DNA from 2 places in the Ascidiaceihabitans sp. genome. Region 2 is predicted to be linked to the other one. Evidence: riboswitches for the same ligand, from Rfam matches in the RefSeq annotation. Region 2 holds a riboswitch; the other holds the start of a gene.
What was found. A riboswitch is a leader RNA that binds a small molecule or an ion and turns the genes downstream of it on or off. The one in region 2 is predicted to bind thiamine pyrophosphate.

Region 1: another riboswitch for thiamine pyrophosphate. It lies ahead of thiD (bifunctional hydroxymethylpyrimidine kinase/phosphomethylpyrimidine kinase); the one in region 2 lies ahead of thiB (thiamine ABC transporter substrate binding subunit).

The regions. Positions count from the first base shown of each region.
Region 1 is NZ_JBDWQO010000007.1:877,636-886,656, reverse strand. Features, by position in the region: gene ABJL60_RS06990 (ABC transporter permease) at 1-24, opposite strand, end outside; gene ABJL60_RS06985 (TenA family protein) at 21-674, opposite strand; gene ABJL60_RS06980 (ABC transporter ATP-binding protein) at 671-1,384, opposite strand; gene tenA (thiaminase II) at 1,381-2,049, opposite strand; gene ABJL60_RS06970 (ABC transporter substrate-binding protein) at 2,046-2,981, opposite strand; gene ABJL60_RS06965 (HesA/MoeB/ThiF family protein) at 2,992-3,948, opposite strand; gene ABJL60_RS06960 (thiamine phosphate synthase) at 3,945-4,541, opposite strand; gene ABJL60_RS06955 (thiazole synthase) at 4,538-5,308, opposite strand; gene thiS (sulfur carrier protein ThiS) at 5,310-5,507, opposite strand; gene ABJL60_RS06945 (FAD-dependent oxidoreductase) at 5,485-6,465, opposite strand; gene thiD (bifunctional hydroxymethylpyrimidine kinase/phosphomethylpyrimidine kinase) at 6,462-7,241, opposite strand; TPP riboswitch at 7,299-7,402, opposite strand; gene ABJL60_RS06935 (hypothetical protein) at 7,724-8,533, shown strand; gene ABJL60_RS06930 (helix-turn-helix domain-containing protein) at 8,699-9,021, shown strand, end outside.
Region 2 is NZ_JBDWQO010000003.1:9,346-18,366, forward strand. Features, by position in the region: gene ABJL60_RS00410 (6,7-dimethyl-8-ribityllumazine synthase) at 1-248, shown strand, start outside; gene ABJL60_RS00415 (ATP-binding cassette domain-containing protein) at 240-932, opposite strand; gene ABJL60_RS00420 (thiamine/thiamine pyrophosphate ABC transporter permease ThiP) at 916-2,475, opposite strand; gene thiB (thiamine ABC transporter substrate binding subunit) at 2,451-3,428, opposite strand; TPP riboswitch at 3,462-3,565, opposite strand; gene aroC (chorismate synthase) at 3,655-4,755, shown strand; gene ABJL60_RS00435 (DMT family transporter) at 4,837-5,781, shown strand; gene ABJL60_RS00440 (cyclase family protein) at 5,863-6,807, shown strand; gene ABJL60_RS00445 (nuclear transport factor 2 family protein) at 6,844-7,185, opposite strand; gene ABJL60_RS00450 (branched-chain amino acid aminotransferase) at 7,186-8,055, opposite strand; gene ABJL60_RS00455 (MarR family transcriptional regulator) at 8,209-8,709, shown strand; gene ABJL60_RS00460 (response regulator) at 8,706-9,021, shown strand, end outside.

The DNA of each region.
Region 1 (9,021 bases), on a different contig from region 2:
TATCCCGGCCCGCCAGCCGGTCACTTTGCGACCGCAAAGCCAGCCCAAGAGGCATCAAAGAACGCGCGCTCCAACCGCACCGCTTGTGTAAAAGTTGCGGTGACCTGTGCGCGGGCGTCGTTGTCCAAGGTTTCCCAAACAAGATCCAGTTGATCACGCAGATAGGCCACAACCTGTGAAAAATCTTTGCCAGAATGCAGCGAAATCCATTCCCCCAGCCAAAACGGCAAGTCATCTGCACGGCCTTCGAACGGAGTGGCCCAATCAAGGTAAATCCATTCCGCCACCACCAGCACCGACAGCATGATCTCATAGCGCCCCGAGTGGCGCGCCTGATCCATAAGCTGCTGAAACGCGGTCGTCTCGGGTGCCGGCGGCGCGGTTTGTGACACATCAAGAGCTTGAAACGACCTTAGGAAATAGGTGTTTTCTGCGCCGCAGATCTGCCCCAGAAACCGTGCGCCTGGCACAGCATCTGCCAAACTGGGCGCATGGGCTAAGGCAGATGCCATCAGACGCACAAAGCTTTCGATGAATTGGTAATCCTGTTGCAGATAACCCGCCATCCTGGCGCGGCTTAGGGTCCCGTCGGCCAAGGCATTGGTAAAGGCGTGATGGGTGGCCGCGTGCCAATCCTTGGCGACAAGCGATTGCAAGTGATGTGTGGCGCTCATGCCGGTCTCCGAAGATGGTCAAAAAGGTTGGCCTGCGTGCGCAGCACTTCCGCCGCATGCAGATCGCGTGGAATGGGGGTGGTCGGGGCGATGATGTCGACAAGCCCGGTTGGCGTCATAATCGCGATGGTCTCGCCCAAACGGGCAGCTTCATTGGGATCATGGGTGACCAACAGCACCGTGCGGTCACACAACAGTTTCGCGGTGAGGTCTTGCATCTGGGCGCGGGTCATCGCGTCGAGCGCCGAGAACGGTTCATCCAGCAACACAACCGCGCGGTCTTCCATCAATGTGCGCGCCAAGGCCACGCGTTGGCGTTGACCACCCGACAGGGCGGATGGCCCTTTGTCTGCATGATCTGCCAATCCGACCTGGGCCAGCCTATCGTGTGCAAGATCAGTGTCGGGGCGCACACCCCTTAGCCGCGCACCAAGCAGGACATTGTCCAAAACACTCAGCCAAGGCATCAGTAAATCCTGCTGCGCCATCATAGCGACGCGGTCGGGAACGCGCAGGTCTCCGGTAAAACGGACCCCTTCAGCCAGTCCTGCAAACAGGCGTAGCACCGTGGATTTGCCAACGCCACTTGCCCCCAACAGGCAGGTCCAGCTGTGCGGTTTCAGGGTCAGGTCGAGATCGGAAAAAATCGACACCCCGTCGATGGAGGCCGACCCCGCAATCCGTGAAAACTGACGCAACGGCTGGTTCACGGGTCAAGCCCCATGTCCCAGAACCCGATCTCCAGCTGTGTGGCCATTGCAAACCGCGCCTGAAGGCTGGCCCAACGCGGACTGGCATCCGTACGATCACCAATGCGCCGCGCGACCGCCCCGTCAATCAGCACGCCAACATCTTGGCAAAGCTGTTGGTATTCTACGCTGGCATAGGCGCCTATCCATTCGGCGTAAGTGTCGCAGGTTTTGGTGGTGGCCAGATGTGCGCCAATTTCACCGTAGCCCATGACACATGGGGCCAAGGTCGCCAGCAAATCAGCCAAGTCACCGGAATGGCCTGCATCCAGCACATAGCGGGTATAGGCCAGATTTTCCTGCCGTTCTTGCGTGGCATAAAGCGTTGCCTCATCAATTCCGGCCCTTGCGCAGGTTTTGATATGCAGGGCGATTTCTTCGTTGATCAACCCGTGGACGGTGCCTGCGGCCAAGCGCATTTCCTCAACCGTGTCGGCCTTGGTGATCGCCAAAGCCCATGCGCGGGAAAAGTGGATCAGAAAGACATAATCCTGCTTGAGGTAGTGCAGGAATGCGGCGCGCGGCAATGTTCCATCCCCCAAGCCCTGCACAAACCTGTGGCGGGTGTAGAGACCCCAAGCGGGGGTGTTGTCCCGCCAAGCTTGAAACGTGTGGCCGTAGGTCATTCTGCACCCAGATCGATGGCAATTTTTGAAACGGGGCGCGTGCCTTCGATTAAGCCGCTTTCGGCAAGAAACGCCTCGAACCGCGTGTAGCGGCCTTCATCCAGTGCTTCGGGGCGCAGCGCAAAACGTGGCAGCGTATCAACCCATGCCTTTGCGTTTAGTGCGTCGTCCAGTTCCGGTGCGTAGCCTTTGAACAGGTCCCAGGACGCTTCGGGATTGTTCACGATGTACTGGGTCGCCAGTTCGGTGGCGCGCAGGAAACGGCGGGTTTGGTCTATGTCCATTCGGTGGGGGTTGGCCACATAAATCAATTCGTCATAGGTCGGCACGCCTTCTTCCTCGACATAGAAACAGCGCCCCTCGACGCCTTCGATCTCCATCTGGTTCAGCTCGAAATTGCGATAGGCCCCAATGACCGCGTCAACCTGACCCGACATCAACGACGGGCTCAGCGAGAAGTTTACATTGACCATCTCAACGTCCTCCAGGGTCACGCCGTGGCGACCCAACATCGCGCTTAGAACGGCCTCTTCGACGCCGGCTACAGAGAAGCCGATTGTGCCGCCTTTCAATTGGCTGATCTGCTGAATGGGGCCGTCTTTCAGAACCAAAAGGCAGTTCAGTGGTGTTGCCACCAATGTGCCCACACGCACCAGCGGCACCCCTTCGGCCACGTGCAAATGCTGGCTGGGCTGATAGCTGACGGCAATGTCGCCTTTGCCCGCTGCGACAAGTTTCGGCGGGGCGGACGGGTCGGCGGGTGCGATGATCTCGACTTCAAGGCCCTGATCCGCGAAATAGCCCAGCTCCTCGGCCACGATGATCGGGCCGTGATCGGGGTTGATGAACCAGTCCAACAGCAAAGTCATCTTGTCTTGTGCCAAGGCCGGGGTCGCGACCAATAGTGCCGCTGCGGTGATGAGGTGTTTCATGTGGGTCTCCTTACCCTCCGAGCGCGACAAGCTTGATCTTGCCCCGCCAGTGTTGTGAAAGCCGGTCCGCCGCCTGCCAAGCGCGAAGGCCGGACCGACAAGCCAGAACGGCGCGTTGATTTTCGTGGGGTGTGGGGCCATTTGGCCCAAAGTCGGACACGACATGGCGTGTGGCGTGCGGTAATGTCGGGCCCGGTTCATTCGGGGTGCGCAGGTCGACCAAAAAATCGGCCTCTGTGATGTCATGCGGTGCGATGAAGGCGGGGCCCGGCGCAGGGTCGGTTGCTGTGTCAAAGCGGAACCCGCCAAACCGCAGCGTTTTGGCATCATAGGTCACAAGCTGCCCCAAGCTGCGCATGTCGCCTGTCAGAATTGCCATTGCCATTTGCGCCTGAAGGCTGCCTATGACACCGACACTTGGCCCCAGTACGCCATCCCTATCGCAAGATCCAAGCTTGTCCGGCAGGTCCGGAAACACCGCACGCAAACCCGGTTTGCCGCCGCAAAAACCGCCAACATAGCCGTCATGCCCCACCACGCTGGCGCTGATCAGGGGCTGGCCTGTGCCAAGGCAATGATCGGATGCGATATAGCTGACCGCGAAGCTGTCCGCACAATCAAGGATCAATGTCATGCCCTGACACAGCGCTGCAACATTGGCGGGATCGACGCGTTCAGGCACCGGTTCAATGGTGGTGTCGGGGTTCAATGCGGCCATTGCGGTGGCAATCGCTTCGACTTTGGGCAGGCCGATGTCCGCCGTGCGAAACAGCGTCTGACGGTGCAGGTTGGACAGGCTGATGACATCTGCATCCGCAATTCGGATATGTCCCACACCCGCACCCACGAGATACTGCATCACCGGGGCGGCCAAACCGCCACCACCGATGACAAGCACCGAAGCGCGGGCAAGGCAGGCTTGTGCGCCATCCCCCAAGACAGCTGTTTGGCGGGCGTACCGGCTCATCCGCAGACCTCAAGCCATGCCCGAACGCGCCCCTCAGGATCGTCATGTAGCGTAATATCCGTCACCGCCGAAACCACATCCGCCCCGGCCTCAAACGCCAAAGCGGCGCGGGCCGTGTTCATCCCGCCAATGGCGACAAGCGGGATATCCCCCAGACGGTCTTTCCACGGGCTGAGTTTCTCAATGCCCTGCTGATGCCATTTCATCTTTTTCAGGAGTGTCGGATAAATCGGGCCAAGGGCCACATAGTCAGGGTTCAACGCCAGCGCACGGGTCAGTTCATCCGTGTCATGGGTCGAGACACCAAGCCTGAGACCGGCGGCACGGATGGCAGCCACATCCGCCTCATCAAGATCCTCTTGGCCCAGATGGACCCAGTCGCAACCCAGCTCGATTGCAAGCTGCCAGTGATCATTGACCACCAACACAGCCCCGTGGGCCGCGCAAAGATCACGGGCTTGGGTCAACTGCATGCGCAGTGCGTCTTGGGATTTTTCCTTAAGGCGCATCTGCACCAGCTTGACCCCCAAGGGCAGCATCCGCCGCAGCCATGCCACATCGTCAAATATCGGGTAAAATCGCGGCAACGTCATAGCATGGCCTTTCCAAAGACGGGGGTTGAGGGGGCTGCCATGTCGCGTGCGTCCATCGGATCGGCGCGGGCGGCCAGCGCACCGGCTTGCACCGCAAGGGCAAAGGCCTGCGCCATCGCGGCAGGGTCACCTGCTTTTGCAACGGCGGTGTTTAACAAAACGGCGTCATAGCCCAGTTCCATCGCGTGTGCGGCTTGGGACGGCAGGCCGAGCCCCGCATCGACGACCAGCGGAATGTCGGGAAAATGGGCCCGCAAACTGCGCAACCCGTACACGTTGTTGAGACCCAGACCTGTGCCGATGGGCGCCCCCCATGGCATAAGAACTTTGCAGCCAACCTCAACCAACCGCTCGCAAAGCACCAGATCTTCGGTGCAATAGGGAAAGACCTCGAATCCGTCCTCGGTCAGTTGTGCCGCTGCATCGACCAGACCAAAAGGATCAGGTTGCAGGGTGTCAGCGTGGCCAATGACCTCAAGCTTGATCCAGTTTGTGTCGAACAATTCCCGCGCCATTTGTGCCGTGGTGACGGCTTCGCGCACCGAATGGCAGCTTGCGGTGTTGGGCAGCACTGCGACACCCAAATCGCGGATCAATGCCCAGAAATCCTGCCCCGCCTGATCGCCACCTGCTTCGCGGCGCACAGACACTGTCGCGATCCCTGCGCCAGAGCGGCGAAACGCCTCGGCTAGAATTGCAGGCGAGGGGTATTGCGCGGTGCCCAGCATCAGTCGGGACGTCACTTCGGTGTCGTAGAATACAGGCATTTTATCCTCCTTGTCGGGGGGCAACGATTTCGACGCGGTCCCCGTCATGCAGGCTTTGATCCATGCGTTGTTGCTTGGGCACGAACGCCTCGTTTACGGATGTGGCCACTTTGGCTTCGCCCTGTCCAAGGGCGTCCAGCAGCGCCGCCAACGTGGATGCGCCCGTTTCTTGCGTTTCACCGTTCACGATGATCTTCATACCAAACCTCCGGAATTTTGCCGTCCATCACCAGATCCGCCGTCATCTGCGCCAATGCAGGTGCAAGCAGGAATCCGTGCCGAAACAGGCCATTTACATAAATCACATCCCCAATCCGACGCATGCGGGGCTGGTTGTCGGGAAACGCAGGCCGCGCATCGACGCCGATTTCCAGCAGTTCCGCTTCGCCAAACGCGGGGTGCAGGGCGTAAGCCGCGTTCATCAATTCCATGACAGAGCGCAGGGTGGCGCGGGTGCGCTCGCCCGTTTCAATCTGTGTGGCACCCAGCATGAAAACCCCATCACCGCGCGGCACGATGTATAGCGGGAACCGCGGATGAAGCAGCCGGACGGGGCGCGAAAGTATGACATCGGGGCAGCGCACCACAAGCATTTCGCCTTTCACGCCGCGCAAATCTGCAAGGGTGTCCCGTGCGGCAAGGCCGCGGCAGTCAATCACTTGCCCCACAATAGACCCGTCAAAACGCACGCCCCTTTGTTTGAGCCGTGCATGCAAAGCCATTAGGGTGGCGCGAGGATCAAGATGCGCCTCATTTGCCAAAAACAGCGCCTTGGAATAGCGGTCCGCCAGATGTGGTTCACACGCGGCGATCTGCGATCTGGACAAAGATCTTGCGGTCGGCGCACGGCGTGCAAAGGTTGTCAGATCGCTTTGATCACGATGAAGGGCTGCAACAAGCGTGCCCTTTTTGTGGACGGTTGCCCCTTGGTTTTCCCACCATGCGGCGGCTTTACGGCCTTGGCGCACGATCTCGGGCTCAGCGCTGACCCCTTCGCAATCGGGCGCCAGCATGCCGCCGGCCCACCAAGAACAGGCATGATCCCCGGGCGTCCCTTTGGGATCAAGGACCGCGACCGTCGCGCCGCGTGACGAAAGTTCTGCAGCCATGGCAAGGCCGCAAACGCCGCCACCGATGATGGTGAAGGGGCCGTTCATGTCCATAACGCGTGAAAGTGGTGAACAGGTCCATGACCTTGCCCGACATGCAATGCGTCCGCGCACAAAATCGCGTTGTGCAGCCACGCATGGGCACGCGACACCGCATCATCCAAAACCATACCTTGCGCCAAGCCCGCAGCGATGGCCGAGGCATAGGAACATCCTGTGCCATGGGTGTTGCCGGTGTTCACACGTGGGGCTGCATATTCTTTCGTGGCTGCTTTCGTGACAAGATGATCCGTGCAGGTCTTTCCGTCTGCATGCCCGCCTTTCATCAAAACCGCACCGACACCCAGCTCAAGCAGCGCATTCGCCTGCCATTGTGTGCTGCCGCCACCGACAAGTTTTGTTGCTTCCGGCATATTTGGGGTCAGCAGGGTCGCGCGTTTGAACAGCGAAGACTTTAACGCGTGTATCGCGCTGTCGGCCAGCAGTGTGTCGCCCGATTTGGCAACCATTACGGGATCAAGAACAATCGGCCCGCCATAACCCGCCAACGCATCTGCCACCGCTGCAATCAGCGAAGGTGTTCCCAGCATTCCGATCTTGACCACGTCAATCTGGATGTCGTCCAAAACGGCCTTGATCTGCGCGGCAACGACGTCATCGGGGATTGGATGGATCGCTGTAACCGCTTTGGTATTTTGTGCAGTCACTGCCGTCACAACGGAGGCCGCGTAAACACTCATGGCCGAAAAGGCTTTGAGGTCCGCTTGAATGCCAGCTCCGCCACCGGAATCGGACCCGGCAATTGTTAACGCTTTTGCCACCATGTCATCGTTCCTTGGTTCAAGGATCAGGATGGCAAACAGGAATGGCCAATGCGGAATCGATGTCCGCAAGCTGTTCCCTCCGCCGGTCCTAACCAGTTCAGGTTCAATGGGTTCGCAGCTTGTGCATCTCAGCCCGGATAGGGGCACCCCAACAGTTGTGACCTATCGTTAGAGGGATCGTTCAGACGCGTCAAATGGATAAATGATCGCAGACGCGCTGACCTGAATTTTCCGAAGTTAAGCTTTGAAAGCGGGAGGGGATCGAAGCAAAAGGCCTGTTCTAACCGCAGACATCGGGAGGTCGCGCTTTAAGTGTCCAACCGTTTTTTACCGTCAATTGCATGAGCCGCCCAATCACCTAGCGTCAGTGCCATCCGTGTTTTGGTTGAAGGCCCAAAAAAGAATGAAGCGGCTAAAAATACACGACACAGACAAAAAACTGGTCTAAGTAGCGCGAAACTTTAACGTCAGGGACTGCGCATATGTCATTGTTGGGACGCCTTTTTTACAAGTCACGCAAATTCTACGACGATGATTTCGACTGGAACAGCTACACCGACGACAGCTACAAACGTCGGATTGAGACAGATATTGAATCTCAATTTCAGGCCGTGGCGCAGAACGACCAATTGGGTTTCGATACGGCGTCTGGCCATGTCACGGTGTCCGGTTCTGATATGCACCCCAACCACTTGTTGATTTTGGAAGCCATAGGCCAGTTGCAACCCAAATCAGTGCATGAGGTGGGCTGTGGTGGCGGGGATCACGTGGCCAACGGTCAAACACTGTTTCCCCAGATTGCCTTCACCGGCGGAGATAGGGGGCAAACCCAACTTGATATGGCGATGTCCCGGCACCCAGAACTGATAGATGCGGTAGCTTTGCAAGATATTACAATGCCGTTGTCGCGGCATTGGCCTCGGGCGGATTTTGTCTACAGTCAGGCGGTTTTGATGCATATCCACACCGCTGTCAGCCATTTCGTCGGTTTGGCCAATATGGTGAACCTGTCGGACCGTTTTGTGTTGTTGATGGAAAACTACCAGTGCCACAACTTTATCGCCGACATTCAAAATCTGCGCGATGGGGGGCATTTTGATTGGCCCGAATTGTACATTTACCGCTTTGATGGATCGACAGGTGCACGGGCGATCTTGCTGTCACGAGAAAAGTTGGACTTGCCAGAGATCGAAAGTGACGCGCAGATACGCGAAGGGTTGACAGCATCGGATCGGCGTTTAAAGCGTTCGAATGAAGACAGTGCACGCGGTATTTTTGGTCCGAAGAACTGAAGCTGGGCGGAGGTTTGGTAGGCCCGGCAGGCAGAGCACAAAATCACGAAAGCATCAAGTTAGGCTGACGAACCGCAAAAAAGCAGCCTTTGATTTCATTGCGGTAATTTGGCACATGACGAGCCTTGTTTCGCAAACGGTTCGCGGTTTAAAGCCATGAGTGGCATGGCGTTGATCTGGGCTGCGAATGTCATAGGTCTGAAACCTGCTGCCAAAATTGTGCTGATCCAACTGGTGGACGTCCACAACAAGGAAACGAGCCAGTGCAACCTAAGCGCCCAGCGGTTGGCGGATGAACGCGAGATGGGCCGTGCCACGCTGTTCCGGCACATGACGACTTCGGAGGAAAGCGGCCTTGTTACGCGCCATGCCAGAGGGGACGGTGATGGCGGGCGCGGGTCCAATCAGTATGAGCTGCACCTTGATATTACCCTTGGTCCAAGCGCCCGTTCGAAGGGTGGCGGCGGCTGTTCTCACGGGGTTTCGTC
Region 2 (9,021 bases):
TTTGCGCGGCTTTCGTGGTCGATGGCGGGATTTATCGGCACGATTTTGTGGCCTCTGCTGTGGTCGATGGCCTGATGCGGGCAGGAATGGATACCGGCGTGCCTGTGCTGTCGGTTTCCTTGACGCCGCACCACTATCAGGAAACGGATCATCACAACACAATCTACCGCGAACACTTTGTGCAAAAAGGCCGAGAGGCCGCGGCGGCTGCGTTGCAAATTGTAGAGGCGCACAAAGCGCTAGCCTAAATACGCTTTCAAGGCAGGCGGCGGGTTGTCCAACAATTCCGCCGTCACTACTGGCGGGTTTGCCACGCCATCCGCCACAAAGATGACCTGATCGGCCAATCGCCGCGCGTCGTCGGGGCTGTGTGTGACCATCAAGACCCCTGCCCCGGTTTCCAGCGCGACACTCGCAACCAGATCAAGCATTTCTGCCCGCAAGGCCGGCCCCAAAGCCGCAAACGGCTCATCCAGCACCATCCACGGTTTACCTTGCACCAAGGCCCGCGCCAAAGCTGCGCGACTTTGCTGGCCACCGGACAAAGCGCCGGGTTTACGGTCCTCGAATCCCGCCAGCCCTACGCGATCCAAAGCCATGGAAATTTGTGCGGTTTCGGCCTGTGACAGGCGCATTGCTGGCCGTATTCCCAGCCCGACATTCTGCGCAATGCTGAGGTGTGGGAACAAGTTGTTGTCTTGAAACAGGATCGCCATATCGCGCTTGGATGGTAAAGCTTGGGTAATGTCGCGCCCGTCCAGTTGCACCTGCCCCTCGGCCACAGCCACAAAGCCGCAAATCGCATTCACCAGTGTCGATTTCCCCGCACCGGACGGCCCGATCACAGCGACTTTACAGCCAGCTTCAATCGTCAAATTGGCGCGAAGCGAAAACGCACCCTGACACATCAGAACTTTATTCAGCGATAGCATGGCGGCGCCCCCAAGCGTCTAAAATCCAGAACAACCCAAAAGCCAGAACCAGCAAAACCAAGGCCGCGCCTGCCGCCGCCTCAGACCGGTAACTGCCCATCAAACGGTACATCTGCAGTGGCAGCGTCGCGCGGTCTGGGTCCGCGAACAGCGCGATAACGCCAAGATCGCCCACCGACAAGGCCCCCGTCAAACCAGCCGCGAACCCGATCTGCGGGCGCAATCGCGGCAACAAAATCCACATCCACAACCGCACACCCTGCAATCCCAGCGCTTGCGTCAAACGGCTATAACTTTGCACCGTTTCGCGCATCACCGGCACCAGAATACGCAAGGCAAAAGGCAAAGCCATCAATGCGTTGACCACGATTGTCACACCCAAGGCCCAATCGGCGGGGTCCGCAAACGGGAAGATGATTATGAACCACCCTGTCCCGATCATCAGCGGAGATGCCGCCAAGCCCAACAGGCCCACCGTTTCCACCGATGCGCGCCGCGTTGTGGCAATCCAACCCGCCAACGGCAAAGCAAGGACCAGCAAGGCAAGAACAGAAACCAATGCAACCCACAGCGATGTCCATGCCGTTCCCCAAACATGCAAAGGCACATCACCCAATCCACGCAAACCCGACAGCGTGATCGCCGCCAAAGGCAAAATCAGAAACAATGCCGCCGCACCAATGAAACCGGCATCAATGCCGCGCTGAAGCCCCCCGCGCACATCCCATCGCGCTTGCATCCGGTCCAAACCACCCCCAAAGCTGACCTGCGGTATCAACCAAAGCGCCAGAACAGCAGCGCCCCCTGCCACCACAATCTGTAGCAAAGACAAGACAGCCGCACGACCAAGGTCAAAATCAAAACGAAACGCCTGGTAAATCGCCAATTCAATCGTCGTCGCACGCGGCCCGCCGCCCAGCGTTAACGCCACCGCAAAACTGGTCAGGCAAATAACAAACACCAACGCAAAGGCCCCCGGCACAATGCGCAAAATCAAAGGCCATTCGATCAGGCGAAAAACCATGCGCGGCGGCATGCCCAACTGTGCGATCAGGCGAAACCTCTCGGCGGGCACGCTTTGCCAGCCTTGCAGCATCAGGCGCGTGGCCAGCGGCAAGTTGAAAAACACATGCGCCAGAACGACACCCAAAAGCCCGTACACAGACACTGTTTCAAAGCCAAACGCACGCAATGCGTCGTTCAAAAGGCCAGAGCGCCCGAAGATCGCAAGCAAGCCCAAAACCGCCACGATCACAGGCAGGATAAAGGGCGCACCCAACAACGTGATCAACAACGACCGCCCCACAAAGCGGCGCCGCGCCAAGGCACGAGCGACAGGAATGGCAAACAAACAGGAAAAGAATGCAGACAAGATAGCCTGCCATATCGTGAACCTAAGCGCCGCCCAATCGCCAGGCGTCATGGTAAATTCACCCTCTGCACGCATCGCCACAGCGACCAGCGCAGACAAGATCAGCGCCGCGATAAAGACCGCAGCGCTGATCCCAAGCCTATGGCTTATTTGGAAAGCGCGTTCTGCCATTCGGGCAACGCTACATCACGCAAAGCATCCGCCTTATCCGCTGGGATCAACAACGCCTTGTCCGGCGAAATCAGCGTCTCGAACCCCTCAGGCAAACCACCCGCAGGTGTCACCGCTGGATACATCCAATTCGTTGTGGGGATGATCGTCTGGAACGCATCCGACACCATGAATTGCAGGAATTGATCCGCCAGTTTCTGTTGGTCAGAACCTTTCAATTTACCCGCAACTTCCACCTGCAAATAATGCCCCTCATCGAAAGCCACCGCCGCTTTGGTCGCGTCTTCTTCAGCGATCAAGTGGTACGCGGGAGACGTCGTATAAGACAGAACCATGTCCGCCTCACCTTCCAAGAACAGGCCATAGGCTTCGGACCAACCGGGGGTCACGGTAACCACGTTGTCGGCCAGTTCTGCCCAAACGGCACCAGCTTCATCGCCATAAGCCGCTTTCACCCACATCAACAATCCAAGGCCGGGGGTCGAGGATCGCGGATCCTGGATAACGATCTTTTTATCGCTGGCGCCCAGCGCTTTGAAGTTCGTCGGGGCCGCCTCATCCGCGTTGTGCACAAAAGCAAAGTAACCCCAGTCGTAGGGCGCAAACGTGTCGTCCGCCCATTCAACTGGCAGCGCATAGTCTGCCTCAACCGAATGCGTCGCAAACAGGCCGGTTTCCTTTGCCGCAGCTGTCAGGTTTGTATCCAACCCCAACACAACATCCGCTTCAGTGCGCGCACCTTCCAGCTTGATCCGCGCCAACAACGCCGCACCGTCACCTGCCCCAACAAAGTTCAGCGTGCAGGCACACTCTGCCTCAAACGCCGCCTTCACGGCAGGGCCGGGGCCCCAATCCGACACAAAGCTGTCGTAGGTGTAAACAGTCAATTCAGGCGTCTCGGCAAAGGCCGAGGTTGCAGTCAAAACGCCCGCTGCAAATGCAAGATACTTCATGGCATCCTCCTTTTGCGGCGATAGGGAAAAGGGGGCTGTTGCCGTTACCTTCCCTCCGCCGGTGTTAGCCGGTTCAGGTTCAACGGGTCAGCAGAATTGCAATCTCAGCTTTCGAAAAAGCCCCCCGAGGTACTGCTTGCATAGGAGGTCGTGCAAAGACGCGCAAGGCAAAACCCCTTGAGGGCCTGCGCACACGCAGTTACAGAACGGGTAAAGGGGAAGCTCCATGTCATACAACACCTTCGGTCATATGTTTCGCGTCACCACTTGGGGTGAAAGCCACGGACCAGCTATTGGGGCGACCGTGGATGGTTGCCCGCCGAACGTGCCCGTGACGCCCGAAATGCTGCAACACTGGCTCGACATGCGCAAACCCGGCACCGGCAAGAACGTGACGCAGCGCAAAGAGGCGGACGCGGTGAAAATCCTGTCTGGCGTGTTTGAGGGCAAAACGACAGGTACGCCGATCCAACTGCTGATCGAAAACACCGACCAGCGCAGTAAGGACTACGGCGACATCGTGGAAAAGTTCCGCCCCGGTCACGCCGACATCTCCTACTGGATGAAATACGGCATCCGCGACTACCGCGGCGGCGGGCGATCGTCTGCCCGTGAAACCGCGTCGCGCGTGGCGGCAGGCGGCATCGCACGTGAAGCGATCAAGCTTCTGGCCCCTGACCTGAAAATCACCGGCTACATGGTGCAAATGGGCGAAAAACACATCGACCGCAGCACCTTTGACTGGGATGCCATCGACCAGAACCCGTTCTGGGTGCCAAGCTTTGAGGCCGCCAAAGAATGGGACAGCTACCTCGACGGCATCCGCAAATCACAAAACTCGGTTGGCGCCGTGATCGAAGTCACCGCGCGCAACGTCCCCCCAGGGCTCGGCGCACCAGTCTACGCAAAACTCGACACGGATCTCGCAGCCGCCATGATGTCGATCAACGCCGTCAAAGGCGTGGAAATCGGCGAAGGCATGGCTGCGGCAACGCTCATGGGCACAGAAAACGCAGACGAAATCCGCATGGGGCCAGATGGCCCAATCTTCTCCGACAACCACGCAGGCGGCATCCTCGGCGGCATCTCAACAGGCCAAGACGTCGTTGTCAGGTTCGCCGTAAAACCCACATCGTCCATCACAACACCGCGCAAAACGATCACCAAAGCGGGCGAGGAAACTGACATTATCACCAAAGGCCGCCACGACCCTTGCGTCGGCATCCGCGCCGTTCCAGTCGGCGAAGCGATGATGGCCTGCGTGATCCTGGACCACATCCTGATGCACCGCGGCCAGCAAGGACAAAACCAGGGCTCAATCGGCTAATCCCCCTTCATCTCGCCAAATAAACCTCGGGGTTTGGGGCAGCGCCCCAATCGAACCCCACCAAAAGGCACCACGTCAACCATGGACAAACCCCACACAGAACACCGCCCCGGCCGCGCGATTGCGCTGAAACTAACAGCTGTGTTCCTGTTCATGTGCATGGCCGCGATGATCAAAGAGGCGACCCAAGAAGTCCCCCCTGGCCAAGCCGTTTTCTTTCGTTCCCTCTTTGCGATTCCCGTGATCGGGCTGTGGTTGTGGCAACGCGGTGAAATCCGCGAGGGGCTGATTCCGAACAACCTGATGGGGCACATTTATCGTGGCGTGTTTGGTGCATCGGCGATGGTGTTGACGTTTGGCGGACTAAAACTGATCTCGCTGCCCGAAGCGACGGCCATAGGCTATGCCACGCCTATGTTTACCGTGATTCTCGCCGCCGTTTTCCTTGGCGAACGGGTACGGATCTTTCGACTGTCTGCGGTCGGTTTGGGCCTGCTCGGTGTGATGATTGTCATGGCGCCGCGCCTGTCTTTGGATGCGGAAACACTCACCACGGGGGCCACATTGGGGGCCATATTGACGCTCGGCGCGGCGCTTTTGCGTGCACTTGTGCAGATCCACGTGCGCAAAATGGTGTCGACCGAACACACCGCGGCCATCGTATTTTACTTTTCCCTCACTGCCACAACACTGTCACTGCTTTCGATCCCGTTTGGGTGGGTCTGGCCCTCACAAAATTCGCTCATACTGCTTATCGGTGCAGGTCTTGTCGGTGGCGTCGCCCAAATTCTCGTCACAAGCTCATACCGCTTCGGCGCGGCGTCGATGCTTGCGCCCTTCGACTATTCATCGCTAATCTTCGCCAGCATCCTCGGCTATTTTCTGTTCTCGGAAACGCCGACCTCCAATATGCTATTGGGCGCAGGTTTGGTCGTGGCAGGTGGTGTGCTGATTATTTGGCGCGAACGCCAGCTTGGCATGGACCGCGCCAAATCCCGTGCCGCAACGGCACCGAAAGGCGAATAGCGCAACCTGTGCTAGAGTAATCCCACCGCAGGGAATCACCCGGCAAACCGGGGTCCCTGCCAAATTTCTGGGAGGAACTTTATGAACATCAAATACTTATCCGGACTGACATGTGCATTGGCACTGACAGCAGGGGCCGCTTTGGCTGAATGTAGCCCATCAAAATGGGGGGCCGATGACACCATAGGGTCGGCCAATCTGGTGACGGCCGAACGCACGTTGATGGCGTCGAAACTGATCAAACAGGGCAAATCTATGCCGCTTGGGATCACCATCGGTTCCGACACACCCGCCTTCCCACCACGGTCCTTGAACCTGCAAGTGGTACAACCCAACCAGCAAGGCGGCCAAAAGCTGAGCGGCTTTGGATATGAAGGCAATTACAACGATGACGTCCTGCAAACGTGGATCGGGATCGGCTCGCAACTGGACGGCCTTGGCCACCTTGGCGAGAACGGCAAATACTACAATTGCCTCGATGAAAAAGAGATTTCTGTCATCACAGGCCTTACCAAACTGGGCACCCACGACGTGCCGCCATTGGTGGGTCGCGCCGTGATCGTGGACATGGCCAAACACTTTGGCGTCGAAACGATGGAAGCCGGTCAACACTTTGGTGAGGCCGACATCAAAGCCGCCGCCGAAGCGCAGAACGTGACGATGGGCGAAGGGGATATCATCCTGTTCCACACAGGCTGGACCGACAACAAATTCGAAAGCGAACCTGCCGCATGGGGTGGCGCGGAACCCGGCCTGAACAACGAGGGCGCGGTCTATCTGGCGTCACTCAACCCGATGGCCGTGGGTGCTGACACCTGGGGCGTCGAATCCGTGCCACCCGCCGAAGGCGACAAGCTGTTTTACGGCCATGTCACCCTTCTAAAGGACAACGGCATCTACATTCTGGAAACCATGAACACAGGCCCCGTCCTGCGCGACGGAGTGAATGAGTTTATGTTCGTTCTGGGTCAGGCCCGCATCAAAGGATCAGTGCAGGCGATGATCAATCCTGTGGCATTGTACTAAGACATCCATGTGCGGCGGGAAGCCTCGCCGCACATATCACTTCGCGTGACACGCCGACGCTTCAACCACCAACCCATCCGCACCAAACCGCAGCGTTTCAGCCGCTAACGCATTGCGATGGTTGCGGTAAGTGATCACGCACATGCCGTGGCCATGCATCACATCAACCACCACGAAGGACAGGTCTGGCTGCGCCTCTAACGCGCGGCTCCAATAATCGCGCAGGGCGTCTTTGCCACGCAATTCCCCGGTGCCCACCAACCGCATCGCTTTGTGGGATCGAAAGACCACATCCTTGTTGTAATGCGCGAGGATGCGGTCGAGGGAATGGGAGTTCCAAGCGGCCTCCCATTCGATCGCGAAGGCCGCGAAGTCCACTTAAACGCGGACCAGCTTTTCATAGCTTTCAGAAATATCGCGGGTCAGTGCACCAACTTCAAAGTTGTAGTCACCAATTTGGCCCACAGGCGTCACTTCAGCCGCGGTGCCTGTCAGCCAGCACTGTTCAAAGCCTTCCAGCTCTTCCGGCATGATCACACGCTCATGTACGGTGATACCTTTGTCTTTCAGCATCCCGATCACGGTCTGGCGGGTGATGCCATTCAGGAAGGCGTCAGCCTTCGGCGTATGCACTTCACCGTCTTTCACAAAGAAGATGTTGGCACCGGTCGCTTCGGCCACGTAACCGCGATAATCGAACATCATCGCGTCGGAACAGCCTTTGGCTTCGGCTGCGTGTTTGGACATGGTTGCGATCATGTAAAGACCAGCGGCCTTGGCTTGGGACGGTGCGGTTTCCGGGCTGGGGCGCTTCCATTTGGCGATGTCCAACTTGGCGCCTTTCATTTTGGCATCACCGTAATAATTGCCCCATTCCCAAACGGCCACGGCCATATGGACGGGGTTGCGGGCCGACGCGACGCCCATGTCCTCGCCTGCCCCGCGCCAAGCAACCGCACGCACATAAGCGTCTGTCAGACCGTTTGCGTCCAAAGCCGCTTGCTTGGCTGCTTCGATTTCATCGGCGGAATAAGGAATATCAAAGTCGATCAGCTTGCCAGATGTGATCAGACGCTCCGAATGTTCACGCGACTTGAAGATTTTGCCGGAATAGCAACGCTCGCCCTCAAAGACAGAGGACGCGTAGTGCATGGCATGGGTCAGAATGTGGACATTTGCGTCCCGCCATTCGACCAATTGGCCGTCCATCCAGATTTTACCGTCGCGATCATCATATCCGCCAGCCATAGCCAAGCCCTTTCCTATTTTGCATTAATTGCGCCATTGCGTCCGGTTCGGACATAAAATTACGCAAAACCTGTGATTAGCTAGGCCTTTGATGTTGGAATGTCAACAACACTGACGTATGCTGTAACAAATGGCGTGAAGAGGGACGAAGTGATGTCAGACGGAGCGTACCGGGGCGAGAACCTTTTGTTCCTCACCGATGAACAATTACGGCAAGGAATCGAGGCGATGTTTTTCGCCTATCGTGGGTTCACCGCCGATCCCGACCGGATTTTGGGCGATATGGCGTACGGCCGGGCCCACCACCGCGCTATCCACTTTATCAATCGCGCCCCAGGCACCACGGTAAACAACTTGTTGCTTATCCTTGGGGTGACGAAACAATCGCTCAATCGTGTGTTGCGGACGTTGATTGCCGATGGTCTTGTCGAAAGCACCGTGGGCAAATCGGACAAACGCGAACGCCACCTACATCTTACCGAGGAAGGAAAGCAATTGGAGCAGACCCTATCGGACGCGCAACGCGCCCGTATGCGTGCAGCGTTTCGTGACGCTGGTCCGGACGCAGTTGCAGGATTTCGCACCGTGCTCGAAGCCATGATGGACCCTGAAATGCGACGTGCCTACACACGTCTGAAAGAGAGCGGCCAATGAGCGAATTAGACGCCCACCTGCTGATTGTGGATGACGATGAACGCATTCGGGTTCTGTTGCAGAAGTTTCTGATGAAAAACGGATTTCTGGTGACCGCCGCCCGCGATGCCGCCCATGCAAGGCGCATCTTGTCGGGGCTTGATTTCGACATGATGATTTTAGATGTGATGATGCCAGGGGAAGACGGGATTTCGCTGTGCAAATCAATCCGCGAAACCAATGCAACACCGATCATGCTGCTGACCGCCAAAGGCGAAACCGACAACCGCATCGAAGGGCTTGAAGCAGGTGCAGATGATTACCTGCCTAAAC